Regions from separate parts of the Gemella morbillorum genome, predicted to be linked through region 2. Evidence: predicted binding sites of a transcription regulator. Region 2 holds the regulator's gene; the other holds the start of a gene.
The links. The regulator CtsR, encoded in region 2, represses protease genes until heat stress. The targets are predictions, from matches to a motif close to ATGGTCAATAAAGGTCAAACA.
Positions count from the first base shown of each region.

Region 1 (15,535 bases), 780 kb from region 2:
TTTATAATATAGTTCCAACAACAAACTTGAAAATAACACCTGTTTTTAAATGGACGTTATCTTCTGGAAAATTAGAGGATATGATAGAAAATAATAAAATAAAAACAGTGGAGGATGCACTTAATTTAGAGTTAGAGTCAGCAGAGAATATAAGAAATATATTAGGGCCACTTTACTATTTAAGATAAATATATAATATAAATTAAAATCAGAGTATGGATGTGCTCTGATTTTAATTTTATAATTAAGCAGATTTATTGAATTAATACACTGAATAATGCATAATAATCGTATAAAGATTGGACACGTTTCTAATCTTCTACTTTATAAAATTATTATGAATAAAATGCTATTGCATATTAAATATAAATGTAATAGTTTATAGAGAGTATAAAGAGACATATTAAACAAAAGAGGTGAAAAATATGGTTAAACATTATGACTATATAGCAATAGGAGGAGGAAGCGGTGGTATCGCTTCTATAAATCGTGCGGCAATGTATGGCGCAAAAGGATTACTAATAGAAGGAAATGAATTAGGTGGGACATGTGTCAATGTAGGATGTGTACCTAAAAAAGTTATGTGGCATGCTTCACAAATATCAGAGAGTTTAAAACTTTATGCAGCTGATTATGGTTTTAGTTTTGATAATGTTGAATTTGATTTTTCAAAATTAATAGGGAATCGTTCGGCGTATATTGACCGTATTCATGGTGCATATGAACGAGGACTTAGTAACAATAAGATAGATGTAGTAAAAGGCTACGCTAAGTTTATTAATAAAAACACTGTTGAAGTAAATGGTGAACAATATAGTGCAGATCATATACTAATAGCAACAGGTGGGAAACCAACAATTCCTAATATTGAGGGAGCGGAGTATGGTATTACATCAAATGAAGTATTCGCTTTGAAAAAACTTCCAAACCGTATAGCAGTAGTTGGTGCGGGATATATAGCTGTTGAGCTTGCAGGAGTATTTAATGGATTAGGAGTAGATACACACTTGTTTGTTCGACGTGATCGACCACTTAGAACATTTGATCGTGATATTGTTAATACTTTGGTAGAGGTTATGGAAAAAGAAGGACCAAAACTCCACACACAAGCAATCCCTAAAAAAGTGATTAAAAATGAAGATGATAGTTTAACATTAGTTCTTGAAGATGGTCGTGAAACTACAGTCGATATGTTGGTATGGGCAATAGGAAGAAGCCCATTATCAAGTGAATTAAACCTTGAAGCAGCGGGCGTAGAAGTGGATTCACGTGGTTATATTCCAACTGATAAATATCAAAATACAAATGTAAAAGGTATTTATGCAGTAGGAGATGTTACTGGGCGTCTTGCATTAACACCAGTAGCTGTAGCAGCAGGTCGTAGATTGTCAGAAAGATTATTTAACGGTAAAGTAGATGAACATTTAGATTATACTAATGTTGCAACTGTAGTATTCTCACATCCAGCAATTGGATCAATTGGATATACAGAAGAAGAGGCAATAAAAGAGTTTGGAGAAGAAAATATTAAGGTTTATAAATCTACATTTACTCCTATGTACTCTGCAGTAACATCTAACCGTCAGCCAAGCGTTATGAAGCTTATTACTTTAGGAAAAGAAGAAAAAGTAATTGGGCTTCATGGAATTGGGTATGGTGTTGATGAAATGATTCAAGGTTTTGCTGTTGCTATTAAAATGGGGGCAACAAAACGTGATTTTGATAATACGGTAGCAATCCACCCAACAGGTTCAGAGGAATTTGTAACAATGAGATAAATAACAAAATAAACTAACTATTATAGTCGAAAACTACAATAGTTAGTTTATTTTTTATAAGGAGAAAACCTATCTTTAGTCTATTTTTAGAGATTAAAGATAGGTTTAAAATTCACCATTTTCTAGAAATTTTTTCAGTTTTTTCTGAGTTTCTTCACTCATTCTTATATGACGATTTTTTAAATTTCTGGAATTATGATTTTTAGTTAGTTTTGAAACAGTTTGTTTTCTTTCTTTTAATTCTTTAATGAATCTATGGCAATCACGAAGTATTGCTCCATAACCAAGCGCCATATCTCGTTCATCATTATCATCACTTACAACAATAATATCAATAAAATGTTCAATTCTAAGTTCTTTTGTTTTCTTTTCAATCCATTGATCAGCTTTTTCTCCAGTTTTTGTATAAACAATAGTAATAGGAGGCTCTTCTTTTATATATTCTTTTGATCTTGTTAAGTAAGCATCAAAAATACAATAAACAATATAATTATTTCCTCCTGCGTATTCGCGCAAAATATCAATAAGCATATCTCGTTCAGCAGGGAAAGTAGAACTTTTTATAAGCCCATATTCTTTCATACGAAAAAGGAGATTATAACCATCGATAAATAAATATTGTTTTTTCATATAAACACCTCCTATGTGATTGTTTTTTCCATATCAATGTGTTGTATTCCAGCTTCTAGGTAGACGGTGTTGTTAGCACGCGTATAACCCAGCTTCTTATAAAACTTTTCAGCATGAAGTTGAGAGCTAAGTTCTATAGTGAAAGGAGCAGGTACAGTAGATTTACTTGTAATTAATGTTATAACACTTTCACAAGAAGAAATAAGTTCAGCTCCTAATCCTAGATTTCGATGCGATTTAGCTATTGCTACGCGCCCAATATGAATAACATTTGTATCTAAATCGGTAATACGAGCGACACCAACAAGTTTTTCATTATCGTAGTAACCGATATGAACAGTACTACTAAGATAATCTTTTTCATCAATTTCTATTTCAAGCGGAACATTTTGCTCTTTTACAAAAACTTCTTTACGAAGAGCGAAACCTGATTTTAAATCTTTTTCGTTATTTAAAATTTTAATCATTGAATTTAATTCTTTCATACATTACAATTCCAGCTGCTACAGACACATTCAGACTTTGAACTTTTCCTAACATAGGAAGATGATATAAGAAGTCACATTCATTAGTTACAACTTTACTCATTCCTTCACCTTCATTACCAACAACAATAACTAGAGGTACATCTTTTGCAATTTTAGTATAGTCTTCTGAACGTTCTGTAAGGGTAGTACCTGCAATCCAAAATCCTTTTTCTTTTAATTTTTTAATTGCATCAATGAGGCTAGAAACACGGATGACAGGCATATGTTCTATTGCTCCGGCTGACGCTTTAACAGCGGTTTGACTAACTACGGCTGCGCGACGTTTTGGAATAATTACACCTTTAACCCCACTAGCTTCTGCAGATCTAATAATTGCTCCAAGATTATGTGGATCTTCAATATGGTCTAATAGTAACAATGTAGTATTTTTATTGATTTCTATTTTATTTAAAACTTCATCCAATTCAAAATAATTGTAAGGAGCGACGAAGGCTATAACTCCTTGATGGCGTTCTGTTGTAGAATTGTCAAGTTTTCTTTTTGGTACTTCCTGACAGACGATTTTTTTCTCATTTGCAATAGAGAAAATAGCTTTAAGACGTCCTTTTTCAATTCCTTCTTGGAAAAGAATTTTATTTATTTCACGCCCAGATTTTATTGCTTCCAAAATTGCGTTTCGACCAGCGATAACTTCTTTGTCGGCGTCTACTTCTATATTTTGATTATTCTTTTCTTCTTTATTTTTAGAACGTAATTCTTTGTAGTATTTATTGTTTTTCTTCATATAGATTTATGATGTAATTAAACATTTCCTCCAATCTTTCAAAGTTTTTTTCTAAATATAGGTAACCAAAAACAGCTTCTAAACCAGTTGCAAGCTTATATTCCATAATACTGGCATTTTTTGCTTTAGAATTATTTTTTTGGTTTTTCCCGCGAATATATATGCTTTCCTCAATATCTGTTAAAATATTATTTTCCAGAATATCTTTCATAAAACTAGCTTGAGCACGTGCAGAAACTAGTGTTGAAACTGTGCGATGAAGATCATTAATTTTACCAAGATGATTTTTCATAACGTACTCTCTACTCATAATATCGTAGATACTATCTCCGATATATGCAAGTGCTAATGCTTGCATTTGTTCAGGGGATGAGAAGTTTTTTTCAGTAAATTTAAAAGTTATATTTTTTTCCATCTTACTCCTTGTTTTGTATCTTCAAGGATAATTCCTTGTTCTTTAAGATCATCACGTATTTTGTCAGCTAGAGCAAAATCACGATTTTTTCGTGCATTTTCACGTTCTTCAATTAGTTTTTCTATGTGACTATCTTCTAAAGAGTTATCGTCTTTAACATTAATTCCTAGAATAGAGCTATATGTATCAAAAGCAGCTTTCAGAAGTTCAAGGGTTTCTTTATTAACTTCATTTTGGGCTGTGTATGAATTAGTTATTCTGACAACTTCGTACCAAGATGATAGTGCGTTAGCTGTGTTGAAATCATCTTGCATATACTCTTCAAATTTTTCAAGTTCGCTAGAGACTAAAGCAACAACTTCATCATCTAATTTTTCAACAGTCATTTCATTATTTAATCTAAATTCTAAATTTTGGTATGAAGTTTTTAGTTTTTCGAAGTTAGTTTTAGCTAATTCAATATTTTCTAATGTGTAGTTGATTGGTGTTCTGTAGTGAACAGTTAGCATAAATAAACGTAGAACCATTGGATCAATTTCAGAGATTATGTCTTTAACAAGGCGGAAATTGCCAAGGCTTTTACTCATCTTAATATTATCAATATTAATAAATGCATTGTGCATCCAGTAATTACTAAACGGAGCGTGATTGTGACATTCAGATTGTGCGATTTCATTTTCGTGATGTGGGAAAGTTAAGTCTTGGCCACCAGCATGAATATCAATAGTATCTCCAAGAGTTTCTTTAGCCATAACAGAGCATTCGATATGCCAACCAGGACGCCCTTCACCAAATGGACTAGCCCATTTTACTTCACCAGGCTTTGCTTTTTTCCAAAGGGCGAAATCAAGAGGATCTTCTTTATATTCACCAACTTCTATGCGTGCTCCACTAATTAAATCATCAATAGATTGTTTGCTAAGTTTGCCATAATCTTCTTTTTTACGAGTTCTGAAATAAACATCACCGTTAGATTCATATGCGAAACCTTCTTCAATAAGTTTGGCGATGAAATCAATAATTTCTTGCATGTATTCAGTTACGCGAGGGTTTTTAGTTGCACGTTTGCAACCAAGTGCATCATAATCTTTGAAAAAGGCTGCAATATATTTATCAGTAAGTTCAGAAGTTGAAATACCTTCTTCATTACTTGCTTTGATAATTTTATCGTCAACATCTGTAAAGTTAGAAATAAAATCTACTTCATAACCACTATGTTCTAAATATTTACGGACAACGTCAAACACAATTATAGGACGGGCATTCCCGATATGAATGTAATTATAAACGGTAGGACCGCATACATACATTCTTACTTTATTTTCTTCAATTGTTTTTAAAATTTCTTTTTGTTTTGTCAATGTATTATAAAGTTTAATCATACATAACTCCTTTACTAAGTAGTAATCATTTTTAAAATAAAGACTAATAAAAATTAATTAAATATAAAAAATCATTACTTAAATTTTAACACAAAACAAGGATAAATTAAATTATAAATTAACATTTTCATATTCCTTGAAATATTTCTATTTTGTATTAAAATAATAAGTAGATAATATTAAAAAGGATACAAATACATGAAATTGTCAGATGCTATATACACAACAGAAGTGCATAAAGAATTTAAGAATATTTTTCTTCTAATAATCGGAACTATCTTGTTTTCCATTTATGCAGGTCTATTACTTCCTATCAATAATATAGGAGCAGGGGGAGCACTAGGGCTAAGTTTAGTTTTAAATAAGGTAATAGGAATAAAAATAGGGACAGCTCAATTTTTATTGAATGTACCTCTATTTTATATTGGGTATAGATATATAAGTAGAAAATTTGTTTTATTAACTATATTTGTTATCAGTGTATCATCACTTCTTATAAATAATCTTCCAAAGATTATAAAACCTGTTTATCTAGGGGATTCTTTAGTTGCAGCGATATTTTGTGGAATAATATCAGGTCTTGCAATGTGTTGTCTTTTAGTAGGAGGAGCCTCAACAGGGGGAACGGATATTACAGGTAAATTTATCTCGAAAAAGATGAAGTTTAACTTACCGACCGTTTTTCTAGTTCAAGATATATTAATTTATACAATAGTATGGATTTTCTTTGATATAAAATATGTTATGTATGCACTTGTTATGAGCTTTGTGCGTAATCAAACTATGAAAGGCGTTCAGAAGTTTTTCTCAGCTTATATTCAATGTACAATTATTTGTAATTGTCCAGAAAGAATGGTTGAACTTATAAATAATACCCTACATCGTGGCTCAACAATTATGGATGTAGAAGGTGGTTATAGCCATGAAAAAAAACGTATGATTGTCGTTGTGATTCAGCAAAATGAAATGTATTTATTGAAAAAACTAGTATCAAAAAACTGTCCTGAGGCTTTTATTACGGTTACAGCAGTTAATACAATAGTAGGTAATTTTAAAGAGCATTCGTATAGTCTATAAAAAGTATAAAAGGATTTAAAGTATAAAAGATATTTTTATTAAAATTAAATTTTTAATGGATAATCTTTCTTTAAATCTTTTTTTATGTGATTAAAAAATAAATACTATTATCTTAATTTATAGTTGTTTAACATAAAATTATAATAGCTATTCCAAACATTTGCTTATTGACCATTTTTGATATATAATATCAAGTGAAATGAAAATTAGGAGGTAAGAAACATGAATTTGATTCCTACAGTAATAGAGCAGACTTCTCAAGGAGAAAGAGCCTATGATATTTATTCAAGACTTTTAAAAGATAGAATTATAATATTAGGATCTGATGTAAATGATCAAGTAGCAAACTCTATAACAAGTCAATTATTATTTTTAGAAGCACAAGATAGTGAAAAAGATATTTATTTCTATATTAATTCACCAGGTGGTAGTGTAACGGCAGGTTTTGCAATCTATGATACAATGCAACATATTAAATGTGATGTTGTAACAATTTGTATGGGAATGGCAGCGAGTATGGGAGCTTTCTTACTTGCAGCTGGAACTATTGGAAAAAGATATGCACTTCCAAATGCTGAGGTGATGATTCACCAACCATTAGGAGGAGCACAAGGACAAGCAACAGAAATCGAAATAGCAGCTAAACATATTTTGAGAACGCGAGAAAAATTAAACAAAATTTTAGCTGATAGAACAGGTCAAACAATAAAAGCTATTGAACGAGATACAGAACGTGACAATTACTTATCAGCGGAGGAAGCTTGTGCTTACGGATTAGTTGATAAGGTTATGTATCCAGAAAATGGTAAACCACAAAAAAAAGAAAAAGTAAAAAAAACGCAAGCAAAAAAAGCGGCTAAAAAAGCAGATGAATAAAAAACAAAAAAGAAGTTGACTTTTGTCAACTTCTTTTTTATGTAGGTAATAGAAAATATAAAAATAAAGTATTAAAAACTAAAAGCTAGGCTCGAAAATATTTCAAGCCTAGCTTATTAAAATTATATTTTCCAAATTTTTCCGATGGCATTACGTACTTCATAATTATCCATAAAGTACTCAATATTACCATTGAAATTACGCTTAAACTGAAGAACTCCGTAATCGCTAGAATTTTCATCGTTGAAACCTTGTGATGTACCAAAGAAGTTGAAATATTTAAAACCATTATTAATTGCATATTTCATCATATGGAACAATACTGCATATGGTCCCTCATAACGATGGAATTTTTGCATGGCACCGCTGGTGAAGTAAATTATATCTTGTCCAGATTCAATAAAACTTGCACATGATAAATTAATGATATTGCCGTGTTCTTCTTTTAATTCTTTTATTTTATCAATTTTTTTATACCAAATAGCAATATTTTCATCGTATTCACGAAGACGATTAGTTGCTTTTTTGGCATTAACTTTACCTTGTTCAAGCTTTTCGTTAAGTTCATCACGTTCTTTTTCTAGATTAGTAATTGTGGTTGTTGTAGTTTCTACGAATAAATCACAGTCAATATAAGAAACTAATAGATGAAGTTTATCACCTATATTGTTTTTTAGAGATTTAAAATAATCATTGTCACGAATTACGAAGTCAATTCTGCTTTCTGTATCACGATTAATTTCATCAAAAATCTTCGCATCTTCTGTATTGAAAATATCAATTTCACGTACAAGAACACCTTCTTTGGCGATTCTATTAATTGTATAACGTGCAATTTGAGAAACATTCTTTAGTAGATTATTTTCTGTTATATCTTCATCTAGATATTTAGAATATACGCAACGTGATGCTAGTGTTGGATTGGTAAATAAATCATCATTAAGGGGATGATAATCAAGCTCTAGTAACGTATTATTTGTATTTATCGCTAGGTCGTTTTCGCCTACAAACTCTATATCATTGTAAAACTTCTCATTAAGAAATGGATTGACACGAACACATAAGACTCTGACATTTTTAGCGAAGTATTTTTTTAATTCTTTAAAATAAAAGTTTACCAATTCAATGTTTGAATAATCCATAATTGGCCCATGTTGAGCTGTTACTTTATAAAAGTATTTTTTGTACTGAAAATAAATAAATAAACCATAGGCGAGTATTTTATTATCTTCTTTAACAGCAAGTATTGTAGTTTTCAAACCATTGCTGTTTGCCATTTTACTATATTCAGCTGATTGAGGGAAAAAATAACGTTCATTGTTATTTTGTTGAAATTTCTCTAATTCCTCATTACTAATTTCAGTAAATATCATTAAAAATTTCTCCTTTACTAATTTTTACTCAAGTTCAAAATTACTTATAAAATTATATAACAAAAATGAAAAAAAAAAAAGAAATAACCTTTTTTAAAATGATGAAATGCTTAATAAATGATATAATAGAATTGAATTAAATTGAATGGGAGGCAAGACATTTTATGGAAGAATATCAACTTAGAGGGCAAAATTATAAGATTAGGTATAATGATTTTTCAGGAGAAAAAACACCTATTGTTTTTATTCATGGATTAGGCTGTGCGGGATCATTTGACTATGTAGAAATAGCGATGAAAAAGCAATTTGCAGATCATAGAAGAATATTAATTGATTTACTTGGGGCGGGTTATAGTGATAAACCTTTAGATTTTGTTTATGAGGTTAAAAATCACGCTAAGTATTTAAATGAGTTTTTAGAAGATTTAAATTTAGATAAAATAGTTCTTTTTGGTCATAGTCTTGGGGGAGCTACTTCCATTGAGTTGTGTTCATTATGTCAGGAGAAAGTAGAAAAACTTATTTTGACAGAACCTAATTTAGATCCTGCGAAAAAAGGGCGTAGTAGTTGGGCAGTAGCACAATATACAGAAGATAATTATAAAGAAAGGATAAAAAGTTTAATAGAATTATGCGAAAGTGGTAGAAATACTATGTGGGCGGCAACTTTACGTAATTGGTTACCAGAAGCAGCGTACCAAATTTCGCGTGATGCAGTTGTTGTGCGAGAAAATTCATGGCGTGATATGTTTTATAGTTTTGATGTTCCAAAATACTTTATTTTTGGAGAAAAAACTTTACCAAGTCCAGATTATGAAGAACTACCTAAACATGGAATTATTGTAAAAGTTGTAAAAGAGGCAGGGCATTCTATGGCGTGGGAGAATCCGGATGGATTGGCAGAGATGATAGCTAGTTGTTTATAATTATATATAGATAAAAAAGCACGATAACACCGTGCTTTTAGTCATTAAATTACATTTTTTTAATTTTAATATTACTTACCATTAAGTAAGAGCATACTATCAATAATATTAGCATAACTATACTAGGTAATTTGAAAAGTGCAATAATTGCTAGTATTGTACCACAAGTTGTTATTGGGACACCTTGGTAGTAACCATTTTTCATTTTAGTAACGTTGAACCTAGCAAGACGATAGGCTCCACAACAAACATAGATACCGCACAATAGTGCAACTACAACTGTTACAGTAGCACTTGGATTATCATAAAATAAAACTTTTTCAAAAATAAGTATAGCAGGTGCGACTCCAAAACTAACAACATCACATAAAGAATCTAAATCGTGACCAATTTCAGAAACAACACCAAGTTTTCTTGCAACAATACCATCGTATCTGTCAGCAAGCATAGCTAAAAAAATAAAGACAGTGCCCCAGACATAATACCCATGTGCTGTAGTTAATATTGATAAAAAACCACAGAAAATATTACAAAGGGTAAGATAATTTGGTATAAAATTTTTATTCATTAAAGTTATCCTCCAATATTGATACTCCTAATTATATTACAAAATAGAAAGAATGTCTAAAGAAATGAGAAAGATAATTTTTAAAAAAGTATAGTAAACTTTGTTATTTGCTCAGTTATATATTGTTTAACAGACTAGAAGCTGTTATAATAAATTTGTAATTAATTATGGGAGGGTATCATGAACGAAAAATTTAAAAAACAAGGTATAAAAAAAATAGCTAAAGAATTATTTTTTATATCTTTAGGCTGTGCAATTTACTCATTTGCATTATTACATTTTAATGTTCCTAATCAATTAGCAGAAGGTGGCGGTACAGGGATAGCATTATTTCTATTATATGCTTTTGGGTTACCTGTATCTATGGGTACATTATTAGTTAATATCCCATTACTTATACTTGGATATAAGATGTTAGATAAAAAAACTATGATTTACACAATTTACGGTATATTAATGCTAACATTTTGGATTAAAATTTTTGAAACATACCATGTTGTTATTGATATAGGTGGAGATCGTCTTCTTGCATCTGTTTTTGGTGGAATTATCGCAGGGATAGGGCTTGGAATTGTTTTTGTTTTTGGTGGAACAACTGGAGGAGTAGACATTATTGCAAAAATAATCAATATATATTTTGGTTTTTCTATAGGAAGGATAATTCAAGTTTTAGATGGATTTATATTACTACTATCTTTTATGGTATTAAAAAGTTTTCCAGCAATCTTATATACGCTAATTTATATTTATATTTGTACAAAAATCATAGATTATCTAATTGAAGGTGGTATCCCAGGAAAAGCTGTGATGATAATGTCACCTAAAATTGAAGAAATTACCCACAGGGTGTCAGAAGACATGAATCGTGGTTTAACATTTTTAAAAGGTCAGGGAAGTTACTCACGTAAAGATATGAATATAGGTTATTGTGTTGTGTCAAGAACGGAAATTAGTAAACTAAAATCATTAATTTATGCAATAGATCAAAATGCTTTTTTAACTATAACAGAAGTGCATGATATTATGGGAGAAGGGTTTAGTTTTGATCAACCAAAAAGAATGAAGTTTACTTTTAAAAAGGAAAAATAATAAAGGAAGCAACATTTAATCGTAAGTAATATACGAATAAATGTTGTTCTTTTATCCTAGAAAGGAGGGTACATGGTTAATAATTTTTATATAAGAAGCGTAATAGTGGTTTTACTAGCATCGATATGCTGTTCGTACTTTGGGCAAGTGTTATTATTCATTATTTCTAAAATAAAAGACTATTGGAATTATTTAATTTATTTTACACCATTAATTTTGTTATTTACAAAATACAGTAATAAGTATGCCAAAACTACTAGTATTAGTATGAAGTATTTTATAGAAGAAGCAATAAAAGATAAGAAAAAAATTAGTTGGTACTTTCCTATTTTATTAACCTTAAATACGTTGTTAGCACACGGGTTTGGAGCTAGCGTAGGTCGTGAAGGTGTTGCTGTTCAGTTAGGGGGAGCAATTGGGAAAAATCTAGGAAGTGTTGAATTCAGTAAAAAACAATGTACTTTTTTAATACGCTTAGGAATGATTAGTGGATTTGCTGCACTATTTCAGACACCATTAGCAGCGTTATTTTTTGTTTTAGAAATTACATTTAAAAAAGTAAAAATTAATTTGAATACTGTAATAGAATTCATTATATATTTAATTGCTAGTTTTTTCTCTGCCGAAGCTTCTAATTTTTTAGGGTTAGAAAAGTTTTTTGTCTTAGTGAAGGTTGAAAAAATTGACTACATATTACTTATAAAAACATTACTTGTAAGTATTTGTTTTATTTTTGTTGGAGTAGTTTTTGTCCTTTGTCAGAAATTTTTTAAAAAAATCGTCTGCAATAATGAAAAATGGCGTTGGATATTACTAACTATATTTATACTAATAAGTGTATTAGCAAGTTTTCGTTATAGTTCGTTAGGAACAAATTTAATTGAACTTTCACTAGAAAATGGCTTGGTAGTTAGTTATGATTTTATATTGAAAATTATATTAACCGCTCTTTGCACAGCTATAGGATTTAGTGGTGGTGAAGTGACACCGTTATTTGCGATAGGAGCGAGCTTAGGAGCAGTATTAGCAGTATATATAGGATTACCAATTACATTTACTGCAGCACTAGGTTATTGTTTAGTTTTTTCGTCAGCAACAAAAACAGTTATAACTCCAATATTTTTGGCATTAGAAGTTTTTGGTAGTACAACAGCTATACTAACAATATTACCTGCAGTATTAATTTATTTTTTGAATAAAAAATATAGTATTTATAAGTAGTTTGCTCAAAATTTTATAAGAGTTGAAAGAACTATTTTAAGTAAAGAAAATACCAAGAGAAGATAGATTTAATTTTCTCTTGGTATTGTTAATATATATTAGAATGTTATGAGTCTAGGCGAAAAGAATAATTATTTATTTTTTTAGTGTCCAACTCTTTTCAATCATTGGAAGTAATTCTACTACAGTGGCTTCAGTACCTTCAAGAGATGCATAGTGTATTTTTCCATCATTCGCTCTGAAAACCCATGTAACAAAGTACTTTCCACTTGTTGTTATAGAATTAACAACATAAGCGTCATATTCGCCAATTTTTGATTTAGCACCCCAAACCTTTTGGAATGCTGAAGTGTTTTTTTGGCCAGATAGTACAGAATTTGCTACATAGATAGGATCGATAGATGCATATTCTATTTCAGATATTCCAAGTTGACTTGGACGGAATATGTTTAATGTAACAATATTATATGTAGATCCATCACTATACTGAATATCATTTCCACCTTTTACATCTTTGAAATGGAACCAGTTTTTAGGAACTTTAACATAACCATATTCATCAGAACCAATTATTTGTGTATTTTCTGTTTCTTTGTTTGTCTCTTTATTTGTTTCAGATTTTTGTTTATTAGAAGCGTCTGATGTAGAAGTTGATTCAGTTTTAGTTGATGTTGTCTCTTTATTTTGTGTGGTATTTGACTGGCAAGCCGTAAGTGTTGTTGTAGTTAATAATGCGATTAGTATGCCTATAAATTTCTTCATAATATTATTTCCTTTCTTTATCTGTAAATTTATTATAGCATATATAAAATATAATAAAAGAAAGGTTTACATGTTTGAATACCTTATTAAATGTACAAACAAAAAAACAGAATCGATAATTATCGACTCTGTTCTTTGTTATAAACCTAGAATATTCAATATCTCTTTTTTATATTTCAATTTATTTTCTTCTATGTTCTCATTATCAAGAACAATTTTAATCTCAGATACTATTTCACCGGGTTTATTTTTGATAATATATATTCTGTCACTTAATTCTATAGCTTCATCTATATCATGTGTAATAAGTAGTGTTGTTAATTCTAATTTTTTGCTAATTTCTAAATACCAAGAGTGTAATGAAATTTTAGTAATTGCATCTAGAGCACTAAATGGCTCATCAAGAAGGAAGAGTTCTTCTTTGAACATATAAGTTCTAAGAAGTGCAACCCTTTGACGCATTCCACCACTTAGTTCGCCAGGATATTTGTCTTTATATTCATATAAATTAAATAACTTTAAATTTTTGATAGCTTCTTCTTCTGCTTCTTTTTTTCCTACTTTTTTAATAAGAAGTGGAAGTATTATATTTTGTATAACTGTCTTATGTTCTAAAAGTAGGTCTTTTTGAAGCATATAGCTAACTTTTCCTTTAAAGTTTTTATCCCCTTGGATAGTTATTTCACCAGTTTGAAGGTTATTAATTCCAGCGATAACGTTAAAAAGTGTAGTTTTTCCAACACCACTTCCACCAAGTATAGAAACTATTTCTCCTTTATCGACATGAGTATTTATATCTTTAAGTATGTAGTTGTTTGGATAATTGAAAGATAAGTTTTTTATTGATAAAACGCTCATTATTTTATGTAGTCGTTGCTAAATCCAGTATTGTCTGCTAAAGGTTTTTCAACGATATTATTATCGTTAATCCAACGATAAAATGCATTCCATCTATTAGCATCAAATTCACCCCAATGGTCTTTATTTGTTGCATATTGTTTTGATAAGTATTTTTGTGATTCAATTATAAAATTACGTTTATCTTTTAATTCTGGAGCATTTTTAATTAAAATATCAGCAGCTTCTTCTGGATGTTCTATAGCGTAGACATATCCTTTCTTGATTGCTCGAAGCACTTTTTTAGCTTCTTCTTTGTTTTCTTTTAAATAATCATTGTTGGCAATAATTACTGGTGAGTAGTAATCAAGATCTTTATTGAAATCTTTTAGATAGAAATAATTAATATCTAGATTCATACTCTCTGCAAGTTTACCATCCCATGCGTAGTAAATCCAAGCAGCATCGAAAAGCCCATTTTCTAAAGGTGTAATCGAGTTAGCATCTGTGTTAGGAGCAAGATTAAGTTTACCTGCATCGCCACCTTGTTTTGTGATTAAAGATTTTACCATAGCAAGCTCAACTGGATCATTCCATGTTCCGTACTTTTTGCCTATTAAATCTTTAGGTTCTTTGATATTATTTTTTTTCAAAGAAATAATACCTGATGTGTTATGTTCAATAATAGCTGCTACTGCAGTTATGCCAGCACCTTTAGACAGTTTATTAGCCATAGAATCTTGGTAGTAAATTCCAAATGGCGCTTTATTATTTATAATAAGGTCTGATGTACTATCTTCTGGAGCTGGTTTAATGTCAAGATCAATACCTTCTTCAGCGAAATACCCTTTTTCTTTAGCTACGTAAAGTCCTGTATGGTTGGTATTAATAGCCCAATCTAAAATAAAGTCTACTTTTTTTAATTTTTTTTCTTCTGTATTTTTATTTGCTGTGCTACATGCTGTAAGTGATATTGCAAGAATAGCTGCAAATAAGCTAATTATTATCTTTTTCATGGTTGTCTCCTATATATTTCCATTTAATAAATTTTTTTTCACTTAGTTTAACTAATTCTATACTTAGCAAACTAATAACAGATACTAGAATAATTATCGCAAACATAGTATCATATTCAAATAATTTTTTCGCTTTAATCATATAAACTCCAAGGCCTTCAAATCCTCCAAGCCATTCAGCTACGACTGCTGCGATAAATGCGTATGAAACACTTACGCGTAGTCCGGCATAAAAATAACTAAGACTTGTAGGTATTTTCACATGCCAAAGAATTTGGAATTTACTAGCCTTCATAAGTTTTAGTAAGGTTAT
Region 1 covers NZ_LS483440.1:368,070-383,604, forward strand. Annotated here, with positions in the region: gene DQN46_RS01730 (hypothetical protein) at 1-188, shown strand, start outside; gene gorA (glutathione-disulfide reductase) at 426-1,778, shown strand; gene DQN46_RS01740 (NYN domain-containing protein) at 1,884-2,408, opposite strand; gene DQN46_RS01745 (GNAT family N-acetyltransferase) at 2,420-2,893, opposite strand; gene rlmB (23S rRNA (guanosine(2251)-2'-O)-methyltransferase RlmB) at 2,868-3,680, opposite strand; gene DQN46_RS01755 (Mini-ribonuclease 3) at 3,664-4,095, opposite strand; gene cysS (cysteine--tRNA ligase) at 4,080-5,477, opposite strand; gene DQN46_RS01765 (YitT family protein) at 5,676-6,554, shown strand; gene clpP (ATP-dependent Clp endopeptidase proteolytic subunit ClpP) at 6,777-7,430, shown strand; gene DQN46_RS01775 (peptidoglycan bridge formation glycyltransferase FemA/FemB family protein) at 7,553-8,803, opposite strand; gene DQN46_RS01780 (alpha/beta fold hydrolase) at 8,968-9,729, shown strand; gene pssA (CDP-diacylglycerol--serine O-phosphatidyltransferase) at 9,779-10,297, opposite strand; gene DQN46_RS01790 (YitT family protein) at 10,478-11,386, shown strand; gene DQN46_RS01795 (chloride channel protein) at 11,459-12,607, shown strand; gene DQN46_RS01800 (hypothetical protein) at 12,743-13,369, opposite strand; gene DQN46_RS01805 (ATP-binding cassette domain-containing protein) at 13,508-14,227, opposite strand; gene DQN46_RS01810 (ABC transporter substrate-binding protein) at 14,227-15,222, opposite strand; gene DQN46_RS01815 (ABC transporter permease) at 15,203-15,535, opposite strand, start outside.
Region 1: clpP (ATP-dependent Clp endopeptidase proteolytic subunit ClpP) is a predicted target of CtsR. The motif match lies at 6,719-6,739, and genes of this name have one in related genera.

Region 2 (15,535 bases):
AATTCCTACTTCATTTTGTGCATTGGTCAAAACTGCTATTTGTTTTTTCTTTAATAGTAATTTTCTAACACGTAGTGGCTCATGATTAAATCTGTTCCCCTCTTCAAAATGTGATATATGCATATTATAAACAAACATTTCTCCACGTCTTGATTGGCAATATGAATCTTTTAGATTTATTCTACCACGACGTATAGATTTTATTTCTGTACCAGTTAAAACTAATCCAGCCTCATATGTGTCTTCTATAAAATAATCATGGTTAGCTTTCTTATTTTGAGCTATTACTTTTATCTCTTTATTCATAGACTTCATCCTCTATTTTTTCTTTATCAATGATTTATGTTTTAGTATTTTAAAATCAATCTCTTGATTTTCTAAATCAACATTAGCAACCTTTACGATTACCTCATCTCCCAAACGATAAATCTTTTTGTTTCGACGTCCTATTAAGATCATATTTTTTTGATCGTAAGTATAATAATCATCATTCATTGTCTTAATATGAACTAAACCTTCTATCCCTTTACTCTCCAGTGTTATAAAGATTCCAAAGTTTGTTACACTTGAAACCATCCCTCTAAAACTTTGTTCTTGGTATTTCAACATATACTCACACTTTTTCATTTTATCAACTTCGCGCTCACAGTCAACAGCACGTTTTTCATATTCAGATGAACTCTCTGCTAACTCTGGAAGTTTACAAGCGTAATGCTCCAGTGTTTTTTCACTTACATCTCCTTCAAATAAGTATTTTCTAATCATCCTATGAACCAATAAATCTGGATATCTTCTTATTGGTGATGTGAAATGAGTATAGTATTTAGTAGATAAGGCGAAATGTCCAATATTAGACGTTGAATAGCGAGCTTGATTCATCGTTCTAAGAAGGATTGTTGATAACATAGGCTCAACTACCTCTCCCTTAAATTTTTTAAGCATATTAGCTAAAATATAAGGAGATATTTCATCTACCTTCCCTTTTGTTCTATATCCCAAACTAGCTGATATATCAAAAAACTGGCGTAGTTTTTCTATTTTCGGCTCTTCATGAATACGATAGATAAATGGTACTTGCATCCAGTAAAAATGTTCTCCTATTATTTCATTCGCACTTAGCATAAAGTCTTCTATTAGTCTTTCCGATATCCCTCTTTCTCTTAGAACTATATCTAAAGCATCTCCATTTGAATCAACAATAATTTTTGACTCTTCCTTATCAAAATCAATCGCACCTCTTTTTTCACGATTGGTCCGAATTTTTTTCGACAACTCTAATGCTGTCTTTAACATAGACAAATATGGTTTATATTCTTCTACTGTCTCAGCAACATTTTCATAAACTTCATTAACTTTCTTATACGTTAAACGTCCTTTTGATTTTATTATAGCTGGATATATATCATAACTTTCTGGGAAGCCTTTTTCTGAAAAATCAATATCACAACAAATAGTATATCGCAATACATCTGGATTTAATGAACATATATTATTAGATAGTTTCCTTGGTAACATAGGCACAACTCTATCAGCCAAGTATACACTACATCCCCTATTTGCAGCTTCCTTATCTAATGGACTATCTTCTGTTACATAGCGACTAACATCTGCTATAAAAACTTTTAATCTATAGCCTTTCTTTGTTTTCACAACAGAAACAGCATCATCTAAATCTTTTGCATCATCTCCATCTATTGTAACTATCATTTCTTTTGTACAATCACGATAGCTATCATCCATTGTTATTTCATCGCTTATAGCATTTGTTTGTTCTTCTACTTCTTTCGGAAATTCATTAGGAACACCGTGCTTATATATTACTGATAGTATATCCATTCCAGGGTCATCCTTATGCCCCAATGTTTTTATTATTATTCCTTTATGATCTTCAAAACTCACTTTAGAATAATCTGTTATCTCAACTAATACTTTAGTTCCATCAACTAAATTAAAATTTTTAGAATTAATTATTTTAATATACTTCTCTATATTTTTATCATCACTCTTTACAAAAGAGAAAAATTTAGCATTGGTTAACGTTCCAACAGTATACTTAGTATTTCTTTCTAATATCTTTTGGACTATACCTTCTAAATTGCGCTCATCCTTATATACACTATCAATTTTTACAAATACTTTATCACCAGTCATAGCACTTTGAGTAAAGCCTTTAGGGATATAAACTTCTATTCCTAAACTTTCTACATAAACGAATGCAAAACCTTTTTGATGCAATCTAATTATTCCCTCTAAACCTAATTGTTCTTTAACATAAAGAAATTTTTCATTAGGTAGTTGTACTATAGTCGATTTTTGTTCTAATTTTTCTACATGCTTAATTAATTCAACAAAATCTTTTGCCGATTCTATATTTAACTTCTCTTTTAAATCTTCAATACTTAATACTTTATGTTCTTTGAATAAACTTAAGATAATTTCTGACATATAACCCTCCTTTGTCCTAAATTTATCACTATAAAAATAAACCTAAAATGAGTTCACATTTTAGGTTTATCATTTTCAGTCTATAATTTTAACCAAGTAAGACACACTAGCGAAATAACAAATATTACTGCTAACACAATTGTAATTCGTTGTAAAACTAATTCTGCTCCTCTTACTTTTTGTTTCCCAAACAATTCTTCTGCTCCACCAGTTAATCCCGATAGACCACCAGACTTACTTTCTTGTAATAAAACTACTATAATTATAAGTATACTACTTATCATTGCTGTTGCCATTAAAAAAGTGTGCATACTCTCCTCCTAAAATCTAATTCATTTATTATAATATCGCATTTTATCATAACATATTTTATGACAAAAAGCAAATTTATTAAACAATCTTGGTGAAGATAATTCTTCCTGATGAAGTTTGAAGAACACTTTGAACTTCTACTTCTATATTTTTTCCTACATAGCGTTTACCATTCTCTACGACTATCATAGTTCCATCTTCTGTATAAGCAACACCTTGGTTATTTTCCTTACCTTCTCTTAGAACTTGGACTTTTAAGCGTTCACCTGTTGTTAGAATAGGCTTTACCGCATTACTTAAGTCATTAACATTAAGTACCTTAATCGATTGTAATGTTGCAAGTTTATTTAAATTATAATCTGTTGTTATTATAGCACATTTATATTTTAATGCATAATCTATTAATAGATTATCTACACCTTTATGTTCGCTATATTTATAGTGATTATCTATTTCCAAATCTATTTCTTTCATCTTTTGGAGATCCTCTACACAGTCAAGCCCTAGTCTTCCCTTAGCTCGCTTTAGCGGATCTTCTGAATCGGAAATAAGTTGCAATTCTTTTAACACAAAATCAGGAACTATTATTTTCCCTTCTAAAAATCCTGTTTTAGCAACATCGTGAATACGCGAATCTATAAGTGCACTAGTATCAATTACCTTTGCCATAACTTCTTGAAGCTTTTTAGATTTTTGTTTAGCTTCTTTATCCTTATTTCTATTACTAAATCGAAATGCATCAAAAATACTTATAAATTCTCCACCTCGACGATAACCTAAAATTAAACCAAGGTAGCCAAAAACAATATAAATAACTGAAGAAATTATTCTTCCCATTATACCAGCCCCTGCTATTACATCAACAGCTGCAGATAATAATGCAGCTACTAATAACCCGAGTATTAATCCTATCGTAGTAAAGACAATTTTTTGAATAGGAGTTTTTGATAAACGATCTTCTATTCTTTTCATAGTTGTTACAAATTTATCTGAAAATAATAAAGACATTAAAACGAAAACTACAGTAGTTCCTATTGTAACAACTAGTCTTAAAGTCGTTTCATTCATTGTTGGAAAAACATTATAATTTAATAGAATTCCTGTTGATAAAGTTCCTATAGTTATTCCTAAAAATAATGAAACTACTATTAATACTTTTTTTAACATAAAATCACTCCTTTTTTTATTTTTATAACAAATCTTTTAAATTAAGCATCTAAATAATATAATTAGTAAAAATATAGGATACTAAATAATTTACTACTTAATAAAAAACTTACTATATTTCTATTCTACTACAACTTCTTTAAAATTAATATAATTTTTATAAAAAAATTAAAAATATTTTTTAAGTAAAATATCTTTAATCAGCCCTTGAAAATTAATATAAGAAATTTATAGAAGAATAAGTTGAAATTCTACAACAAAATTTCAACTTATCTCTTTTTAAAATATACTTCCGAATGCTATATCTAAACATTCTCTAATATCTTTTACTGGTATAATTTCTATTCCAGGAGGAAATTCAGCATTCTTCATATTCCCAGCCGGAACAATCGCGCGTTTAAAGCCATGTTTTTTTGCTTCACTTATCCTTTGTTCAATACGGCTAACACGTCGAACTTCTCCAGTTAAGCCTACTTCTCCAATAAAACAATCATTCATATCGACTGCTATATCTTTAAAACTTGAAGCAACAGCAACAACTACACCAAGGTCTACCGCGGGATCATCTATTCTAACACCACCAGATACCTTTACATAAACATCTTGTTGTTGCAACAAATATCCTACTTTTTTCTCAAGAACAGCCATAAGTAAAATCAACTTATTGTATTCTAGACCTGATGATACACGACGAGGATTATTAAAAGCTGTTGGAGTTGTTAAAGATTGGATTTCTACCAATAATGCTCTACTACCTTCCATTGTACTTATTATAGTAGCACCAGCTAAATTTTTACTTCTTTCCTCTAGGAACATCTGTGAAGGATTAGCTAAGTCTTCTAATCCACTAGATTTCATTTCAAAAATTCCTATTTCATTAGTAGATCCAAAACGATTTTTCACCGCTCGAAGCATCCGATAACTATGTTGGCCTTCTCCTTCAAAGTATAGAACTGTATCAACCATATGTTCAAGCATACGAGGCCCCGCTATTGTTCCTTCTTTAGTTACATGTCCCACAATGAATATGGCAATATTTAAACTCTTTGCAATCTTCATAAGTTGTTGAGTACATTCACGAACTTGAGTAATACTTCCTGGTGAATTTTCTAAATTTGGATTATATATAGTTTGTATTGAGTCTATTACTAAGAATTTAGGTTTAACTTTTTTTACTACCTCATATATCAAGTTTAAATCTGTCTGTGCATATACATAAAGTTCATCTGTATTATTTTTCAACCTATCTGCTCGGATTTTGACTTGTCTTACTGATTCTTCCCCAGTAACATAAAGAACATCATGTTCTTTCGCTAAATATGCTGATATTTGTAATAATAGCGTTGATTTACCAATCCCTGGATCTCCTCCTAAAAGAACTAGTGAACCTCCAACGACCCCACCACCAAGAACTCTATTTAGTTCTTGACTATCTGTTAGAGTTCTCGGAACATCTTGAGTAGACACTGATTTTAGTTTTCCGGCCTCTAAACGTTCTGTATCACTACTTGTTGGAATAAATGCGGTATGTTTTGTCTTTTTTTGTGGAGTTTCTACCACTTCTTCCATTGATGCCCATTTTTTACAACTTGGGCATCTCCCCATATATTTTAAACTTTGATAACCGCAGGCATTGCACTCATATTTCACATTTACTTTTGCCATAATTACCTCTTAGTCTTTTTAACCACAAATTTATCATTTTTATAGTCAATATTGATAATCCCACTTAGTTCAGGATTTCTTAATAGCTCTTCACTCAATAAATCTTCGATATTTTTTTGAATACTACGTTTTAATGGACGAGCTCCATATTCTTTAATACTTCCATCTTCAACAATTTTCGCCATCGCTTTTTTAGTAAGTTTGATAGTTATATTTCTGTCTTCTAAGCGTTTCGATAAACCTTTAATTAATAATTCAGATATTTTTTCTAATTCTTCTTTTTCTAGAGTTTTGAAGACTATAATATCATCAATACGGTTTAAAAATTCCGGACGATATTGTTTTTTCAATGCTTCCATCATTGTATTTTGAACATTTTTATAATCATTTTTAATTGATTCACTTCCTCCAAAACCAACAAATTTCTGATCTTTAAGTTCACTAACTCCAACATTTGAAGTCATAATGATAATTGTGTTTTTAAAATCGATTGTTCGACCAGAAGCATCTGTTAAACGACCATCATCTAATACTTGTAGTAAAATATTAAATATTGATGGATGTGCTTTTTCTATTTCATCAAATAATACTACAGAATAAGGTTTCTGACGGACTTGTTCTGATAATTGGCCTGCTTCTTCATAACCAACATATCCTGGAGGAGCTCCAACTAATCTACTAATTGAATGAGGTTCCATATATTCACTCATATCAATTCTTATCATATTATCTTCAGAACTAAACAATGCTTCTGATAAACTTTTAGCAAGTTCTGTTTTCCCTACACCAGTTGGCCCTAAGAAAATGAAACTTCCTATTGGACGGTTTTCCGCCTTGAAGCCACTTCTTGCACGTCTAACTGCTTTAGCAAGGCTAGTTACTGCCTCATCTTGACCGATTACGCGCTCATGAAGAATTTCTTCAAGTTTTAATAATCTTTCACTTTCTGTCTCAGTAAGCTTAGTAACCGGAACTCCTGTCCATGCTGCTAATACCTCCGCTACATGATCTGATGTGATTTTTATTTTTTCTTTACTCAAGCTATCTTGCCAAGAAATTTTAAATTGCTCTATTTTATTTATAATTTGATTAACTTCATCACGTTTTTGTGCTGCAATCTCAAACTCTTGATTCATTACCGCTCGATCTTTTTCTTTATTTAAACGACTAAGTTCTTCTTCATATTCTTTAAGTTTTTCTGGTGATTTGTAAAATCTTAATTTAACTTTTGAACATGCCTCATCAATCAAATCAATAGCTTTATCTGGTAAACATCTATCAGTTATATATGTTGTACTTAGTTTCACAGCAGCATCTATCGCCTCATCTGAAATCTCTACATTATGATGCTCTTCATATTTATGACGTAATCCTTTTAATATTTCTATAGAATTTTCCGTACTAGGTTCTTCTACTTTAATCGGTTGGAAACGGCGCTCTAAAGCTGCATCTTTTTCAAAGTATTTTCTATACTCTTCTGTTGTAGTTGCACCTATACATTGAATCAGTCCACGAGATAGAGCTGGTTTTAATATGTTTGATGCATCAGCACTACCTTCTGTTCCACCTGCTCCTATGATTGTATGTATTTCATCAATAAATAGAATAATATCACCAGCATCTTCTATTTCTGAAATAATATTTTTTAATCTTTCCTCAAACTCTCCACGGTATTTAGTTCCAGCTAACAAAGTCCCCATATCAAGAACCATAACTCTTTTCCCTAATAAATTACTAGGAACATTTTGTGAAATTATTCTCTCTGCTAAACCTTCTACAATAGCTGTTTTCCCTACACCTGGTTCTCCAATAAGAACAGGATTATTTTTAGTTCTTCTATTTAATATTTCAATCATACGCGTAATCTCTTTATCGCGTGCTAATACTGGATCTAATTTATTATTAAATGCATCTTTAGTTAAATCTTTTGCTAGAGAATTTAACGTTTTAGTTTTTGCCGAACTATCTTCGGGCATATCTAATTTTTTGAAACCATCAAACAACTTAGCGAATAACCCTTGACTTTGTTTTAACAGTTCAAATAGTTCTGTTATCATCGCCTCTACATGTACATTTAATTTTTCTTTTAGTAATCTTACCGCTGTACTAGTTTGTTCATTTAATAACGATAGTAATAAGTGCTCACTCGTTACTACAAAGCTAGATGTATCATCAGCAAACTGTTGACTTTTTTCTATTGTTCTCACAGCACCATTTGTATAATCAATTTTCATAAGAACATTGCGATAAAAATCTGTTCCTTCTAACTCACTCTCATAAAATTCTACAACATTCTTTCTAAAATCGTCATAGTAGATGCCATATTTATTTAATGTTCTACAAGAAAGAGTATTATTCATGCTAAGCATCGCAAGCAATAAATGTTCAGTTCCTACAGCCTTAACACCAAAATCGTTAGCTTCTTCTTTGGCAGTAGTTAAAACCATAAGAGCCGTTTCGTTAAATCTTATATACATAACTCTATCCTCTCTTATTGTATTTTATATTGGTTAAAAATTTTACTGTTAAATCTTTTAAATTTGTTTTTGTTTTATGTTGCAACTTTTCAGCTACTTCTTTATTTATATAATTTAAGCATTCGTTATGAACCGCAATAATAGTTTCTAGACTGTTTAAAAAATGATTATAATCAAATTTTTCTATATATTCTTTATCAAGTAAGATTTTAGCTATTCTCACAGCTTCATCTAACTCTATTATTTCGTCATCCATAGTATCAATTAAATAATCTATGTAATCTTTATTTGTATGAAGTGTAATTTTGGTAATTCTAATAAAGCCACCTCCACCTCTTTTACTTTCTATTATAAAACCATGTTCCGGTGTGAAACGAGTTTTTATAACATAGTTTAATTGAGATGGTACACAATCAAATTTTTGTGCAACATTACTTCTTTTAATTATTATATGATCTTCTGGAGCTTCATTAAAAAGTTTTTTTATATATTCTTCAAGAATGTCCGTCATATTACTACTATTATTATTCATAAGGCCACCTCCTTTATTGACTAAAATTGACCTTTAATTAAATTATACTACACAAATATATTTTTGTACACAAAAAGATAGTCAATTATAGCAAAAGAAATGAAATATGCTCTCGTTTGAAAAAACAAATATAGCTTGATATTTTTAATAAAAGAAGAGTCATAAGTTTTACCCTATGACTCCTAAAAAATTATTTTTTCCTTTTTGATCTTCTATTAAATATTAAATTCATAACAATCGCCACTATTGTTCCAAGAACAATTCCACTATCTGTAAACATACGAATAAAACTTGGAAGTTGAGCAAATGCTGTCGGTACCGTCGTTACTCCTAAGCCAAGTCCAACAGAACATGCAATAATCATTAAATTCTCTTGTTTTGCAAAATCTGTACTACCTAACATTTTAACTCCGTAAGCAAGAACCATTCCAAACATACTTATCATCGCTCCTCCTAAAACAGGTTGCGGCACAATAGTAGCAAGAGCTCCAATTTTCGGAATAGATCCAAACACTAAAAGAATAAGAACCATCACATACATTACTCTCTTACTCTTAACCCCAGAAATTTGAACAAGACCTACATTTTGTGAATATGTAGTATAAGGAAAAGCATTAACAGTAGAACCAATCATAACAGCAAGCCCTTCTGCAAAATATCCACTACGTAAATCTTTTTCCCCTATTTTTTTATCACAAATATTTCCTAGTGCATAGTATACACCTGTTGATTCTATCATGCTAACAATACCTACAATAACAAAAGTTAAAATAGCACTAGCACGAAATTCGAACCCAGAAAATTTAAATGGTGTTGGATGTTGGAACCAAGAAGCATTTGATACTTCAGTAAGGCTAACCATCCCCATAAAACTTGCAATAATAGTACCTATAACAAGACCTAATAAAATAGCAATAGATTGAATAAAACCAGTTGTAAACTTGTAAATTACTAAAATTATTGCAAGGGTAATACAAGCAAGAACAATATTTTTTGGATTACCAAAATCAGGTGAACCTTGTCCTCCCGCAATATAATTCATCGCAACTGGTACTAATGTGATACCGATAATAGTAACTACACTTCCTGTAACCACTGGTGGAAATAATTTTGCAACCTTAGCAAAAAATGGAGCGATTAAAACCACCACTAATCCAGAAATAAAAATAGAACCATACATAGTTGCTAGACCTGCACTATTCCCTATCGCAATCATTGGAGCAACCGCAGTAAAAGTACAACCTAAAACAACTGGTAGACCAATACCTACGAATTTCCCTTTGTAAACTTGTAGAAATGTTGCCACCCCACACATGAAAATATCAACTGATACCAAATACGTCGTTTGTTCAGCACTAAGTCCTAGACCCGCAGCTACTATAATCGGAACAATTACAGCTCCTGCGTACATGGCAAGAACGTGCTGCAAACTTAAAATAAAAGTTTTCAAAATAAATTCTCCTTTATATTTTGCACATAAGACTGTAAAAGTAAGTTTTCGAATTCTTCTATAAAAATAAAAACTCGCCTATATTATAAAAATAATATAGGCGTAATCCTTCAATATACTAATAAAATTAGAATAAAATACTAAGAAAGCCCATAGTCGTTAAATTTACGGTTAAACGGTAGAAACTCGCAAGCCATATTCTTGCAGTTATATGTGCATATTTATTCTATTAATATATCAATTTTTATTTATAAATTCAAGTGTTAAATTAAAATTTTTTATTATTTTTCTTAATTACTTAAATGTGTATAATTAAATAATCATATATAACTTTTTATATTATCAAGTTGCTATGTACTCATAATTTTATAACCTCATTATACTCCTTACAAAAACAACTTGAATTAATCCTGGTAGTTAATATGTAAATTGTTCTACCAATTTTGCTCTGTCAATTAAATTTTTATAAATTTTTGAATGTTCTAACAAGTAGTTATGAGAACCTTGACATTCGACTATTCCATCATTCAAAACTATTATTTTATCTGCATTTTCTATTGATTTTAATCTATGAGAAATTACAATAACTGTTTTATTTTTTATCAGATTATTTAGGCTATCCTGAATTTTTTTCTCATTTTCAACGTCTAATGCTGCAGTTATTTCATCCAAAATTATTATTGGTGCATTTTTCAAGAAAGCTCTAGCAATAGATAACCTTTGTCTTTCCCCGCCTGACAATGTAGCACCATTTTCTCCAATAACTGTATTATATCCGTTTTCTAAATTATCAATAAAGTCACAGCATGCCATCTTAGCTGCTTCTATAACTTCTTCATCAGTAGCATCACTTCGTCCTATCCTAATATTTTCTAAAATTGATGTATTAAACAATACTACATCTTGGAATACTATAGATACATATTTATACAAAGAATTTGTTGCTATGTCTTTTATATCATGATTATCAATAACTATCTTCCCATCATCATAATCATACAATCTTGATATTAATTTTAATATACTAGTTTTACCACAACCAGATACTCCTACTAGAGCTGTTACTTCATTTTGTTTAGCTATAAAACTAACATCTTTTAAAACTGGATAGTTTTTATCATAACCAAACTTCACATTTTTTAGTTCAATATCAAAATTATTTAATTCTACTTCTTTTCCTTCTTGAATTTTTGTTTCTTTTATTTCTTTAATGCGCTTAATACGAGCATCTAAATAAAATAGCTCAGATGTATTCGCTCCTAAACCATCTACGATATCCTTCATCTTCATAGCAACAAATATATAACCTATTAAGTATAGTAGATTAATACTGCCATTAGCATATAAATTCGCACCGACAATAACTACTACAGCTAAAGTTCCTTGCGTAACAACCCATGATAAGAATAAAGGGATAAACAGCGTGATTTCCGTCTTAAACATCATCTTTTCACTTTCATCCATATCTTTATTTAATTTTTCTCGTATTTTATTTCCTAAGCCAAAACTCTTAATATCTTGCTGTAGTTCAATTGCTTCTTGAAAACTATCCGAGTTTTGGCGTAATTTGTCATAATGTTTTTTATGATTTTTTAATTGCAATTTCTTTGATACAAGTATCAAAGAATAACTTAATACAACCGGAATAATTATAGATAGACCTAAGTATATATTACCTACTAGCATTAGCGCCGACATAATAGGAAAGAATAATACAAAACCTATTATTTTTGCCATTGCATGACTCATCGCATGTTCTATAGCTTCTACATCCTTCATAACTGTCTGACTAATATCTGATAAGTCATGTTTAGAAAAATATGCAAGTGGCAAATTACTCAGTGTTGTCGCTATATCTGTTCTTAGATTTGCACTTTCTCTATAAGTTGAACTATATAAAGCATCATATTCTTTCGCCAAAAGAATATACATAATTACTAATATAAATATTGAAATACCAATATACAAAGTATCACTCTTCACATTCCCTAATAATAATTCATCAATAAGAATCATCAGCAAAATTGCAGGAAACATATTACAAAAAAATACTAAGAACGAAAGCATACTTGCCTTCAAAAGATCACTTGCACCTTGATTGGTTAATGCAAACCATTCTTTAATTTTATTTTTCATAATTAACCCTCCATTCATTTGCTACACTATATAAGTTTTGGAATTTTCTATATCTGCTATCTATACTCATTAGTTGACTATCTGTCCCTCTTTCAATAATCTTTCCATCTTCCATCACTAATATTTCATCAACATTTCTTATACTTGGTAACCTATGTGCAATCATAATAACAGTCTTATCTTTTATTAAATTTGAAAAGGCTTGTTGCAACTCATATTCATTATCTGGATCTACCGCTGCACTAGCTTCGTCCATAATAATTATTTTTGCATCTTTTAATATCGCTCTTGCTATTGCAATTCTTTGTTTTTCTCCTCCTGACAGATAGACCCCTTCTGTACCTATAAGAGTCTGTTCTCTCAAATCAAACTTTTCAAGAATACTATCACATCCTGCTAACTGTAAAGCATTCATAACTTCTTCATAAGTTGCATCTTCCTTACCAATTTTTACATTCTCATAAATAGTAGCTTTAAATAGCTTAACATTCTGAAAAACAAAAGCAATATTATTTATTAAGGCATCTTCTGTATATGACTCAATATTTTTACCCCCTATTTTTATAACTCCATCATTTATTTTATAAAACCCTGAGATTAATTTTGCTACAGTAGATTTCCCGCTTCCTGAAGCCCCAACAAGTGCATAGCATTTATTCTCTTCTAAGCTAAAACTTAAATTTTCGATAACATTCTTATCTGTATATCCAAAGCTTACGTTATCAAATTCTATATTGAAACTATCAAATTTGTTATCATTCCCAAATTTTAAGTTATTATTGTTCATTTCTTCAAATAATTTTTCTAACTTTTCAACTACAGACTGTCCCATAAAAGCATACATTGAAACATACATAATAGCCATTAATGATACAAACAGAGTTCCACTTAAAAATAACAACATAATCAACTCAACAGTTAGCATCTTAGGATCATCTTTACCTATAAATAGGACTATTATCGGAATAAGTATCGCAATAAAGCTGAAAAAGAACCATTGAAATCCTACAAATCCTCTTTTACATGTCATCGCATACTCCAATGAATATTTTGAATAATTATTAATAGCAGTATTCAAAGCCTTAAATGATTCCACATTTATACCAAATATCTTAATTACTTGTATACCTCTAACATATTCAACGGTTTCACTACTTAATGTCTCTAGAGATTCTTGATAAATCTTCATAAATTCTTTTTCACCAGCCATCATTGAAAGTGAAATTCCCCCTACCACACAAAGACACATAAGAACTATCCCTACTTTCAAACTAACAAAAAATCCTAGTATTAGTAGTAAAATAGGCATTAGTATTGCTCCTGCATTATCTGGAATTAGGTGTGCTACTATCATATGTGTTTGAGAGGCATTGTCATCTATAATCTTCCTTGTTTTCCCTGAAGGATGTGTATCAAAAAAACTAAAACTCGCCTTTGATAAACCTCTTATACCATATTTTCTAAGATTAGTTTCCAATCTAAAGCCTAATACATGTGTTACCAATCCTGCAATTCCATATAAAGTAATACCACCTACTAATAATCCAACAATTATTAAAGCATATGACTTAGCATCACTAATATTATTAAATATTATTAACTCAACTAAAAATCGACTTAAATAATAGTAGGCAAAAACTTTTAATACTACTGAAGCCATTGACAAGATAATCCCTATATATGCCAAATATTTTTCTTTTGGTACGTAAGACAATATTTTTTTATAAACTTCTAACATGATTTTCTCCTTATATTTATAGATTTTTATTAACATAAAGTCATAGACAAATAAACCTAATAGATCTCTTACCTTAATTTTATCACTTCAGTTATCAATTGTAAATAATAATTATTATCAGTTAAATTCTCTCTTAAAATTTTGCAAAAAAATAATTATAGAGATATTAATTATTCTGTAAATGAAATAGCTAAAAAAATGGACGTATATATTCCTACAATATAAAAAACTCGACTTTTTACATCTAATCAAGAAAAATTTTTTTCAAATAGAAAAGATTAAGATGAAATTTTGTCTCACTAATCTCCATTTATCTTAGCAACAATTCTAATGAAAATAGTAATGGTCTTTTTAGGGGTATTACACTAAAAAGACCGATTTAAGTAATATTTATTTAGTTAAGTTAGTTGAAAATCTAATTCAATAAACAAATAGAAATAGAAAACGCCTGAATTTTAAAACATCATTTGAAGCATATATACATAAACTTAATTTGTTATGATATATATTTCTTTTTTATTTGTAATTTATCAATTTCCTATTCTCTTAACTTGATTTATAATTAATTTAATCTTCATTTTTAGACACTAACATCTTTCCTGAAGCAACTTCTTTTCCTTCTTCGTCTAGAATCACAGCATCAATTCCTAAAAGTTTACCTAAATTAGACTGTAATTCGCAAATTATCCTTAATTGATCGCCTGGCATTACTAATTTTTTAAACTTAAAATTTTTAACACTAGCCAGATAGCCTACTTTATTAGTAATAGCTTCATAATCTACTATTTTATCTATTTCCTCTAATCCAATATAGTCCAAAATACATAACAATCCTGCTGATTGAGCTGCCATTTCAATCATTAAAACACCAGGTACAACCGGCTGTTTTGGGAAATGACCTTGAAAGTACGGCTCATTTATTGTTATATTTTTACGGCACTCAATTACTCCCTTTTTGTAACTAACTACTTTATCCACTAACAAAAATGGATAACTATGTGGTAACAACTTCATTATAGTTTCTATATTAATCATTATTAATTACCTCTCTATTTATATTAATAAAGCTTCATCTGAAAAATTCAATGAATAATATTACATAAATATCATTTCCGTAATAACTCAGATATGAAAAGTTATTTTACTGCAAGGATTTTTGCTTATCTTTTCCTCCTTTCCTTTTCTAACAACTATTTTAATATCTATTGAGTAAATCTTAAAACTTTAAATATCTTTACTATATATAATAAAATTTTATTCTTCAATTGTCAAATCAAGAGAGGAAATTATCTATTAAATTAAGCTATAATTTCTTAAACTATTAACCCTATATAAAATATTTTTCTATGAGAATTAAACAATAATCAATTATAGTTGTACAATAACTAGGTTTTATAATAAATACTATCCATAAAGTACTTCTAACAGGTAATGCCCCTGTTATATCTTTTCTTTGTTTTATTATTCTTTATATAACTTACTAACACTACTTTATCTTAAGATAAAAAAGAAGTTGGTTTCTACCAACTTCATACTCTACTCCTTATCCCTAGAAAAATCTGAAGTAAGGTATGCCATTATAGTTATATATAGATATAGTGACTACTATTGAA
Region 2 covers NZ_LS483440.1:1,148,061-1,163,595, forward strand. Annotated here, with positions in the region: gene smpB (SsrA-binding protein SmpB) at 1-306, opposite strand, end outside; gene rnr (ribonuclease R) at 319-2,445, opposite strand; gene secG (preprotein translocase subunit SecG) at 2,526-2,756, opposite strand; gene DQN46_RS05615 (PIN/TRAM domain-containing protein) at 2,836-3,924, opposite strand; gene radA (DNA repair protein RadA) at 4,204-5,589, opposite strand; gene DQN46_RS05625 (ATP-dependent Clp protease ATP-binding subunit) at 5,592-8,066, opposite strand; gene DQN46_RS05630 (CtsR family transcriptional regulator) at 8,071-8,598, opposite strand; gene DQN46_RS05635 (nucleobase:cation symporter-2 family protein) at 8,789-10,048, opposite strand; purine riboswitch at 10,182-10,283, opposite strand; gene DQN46_RS05640 (ABC transporter ATP-binding protein) at 10,466-12,184, opposite strand; gene DQN46_RS05645 (ABC transporter ATP-binding protein) at 12,174-13,922, opposite strand; gene fabZ (3-hydroxyacyl-ACP dehydratase FabZ) at 14,490-14,957, opposite strand; gene DQN46_RS05655 (hypothetical protein) at 15,506-15,535, opposite strand, start outside.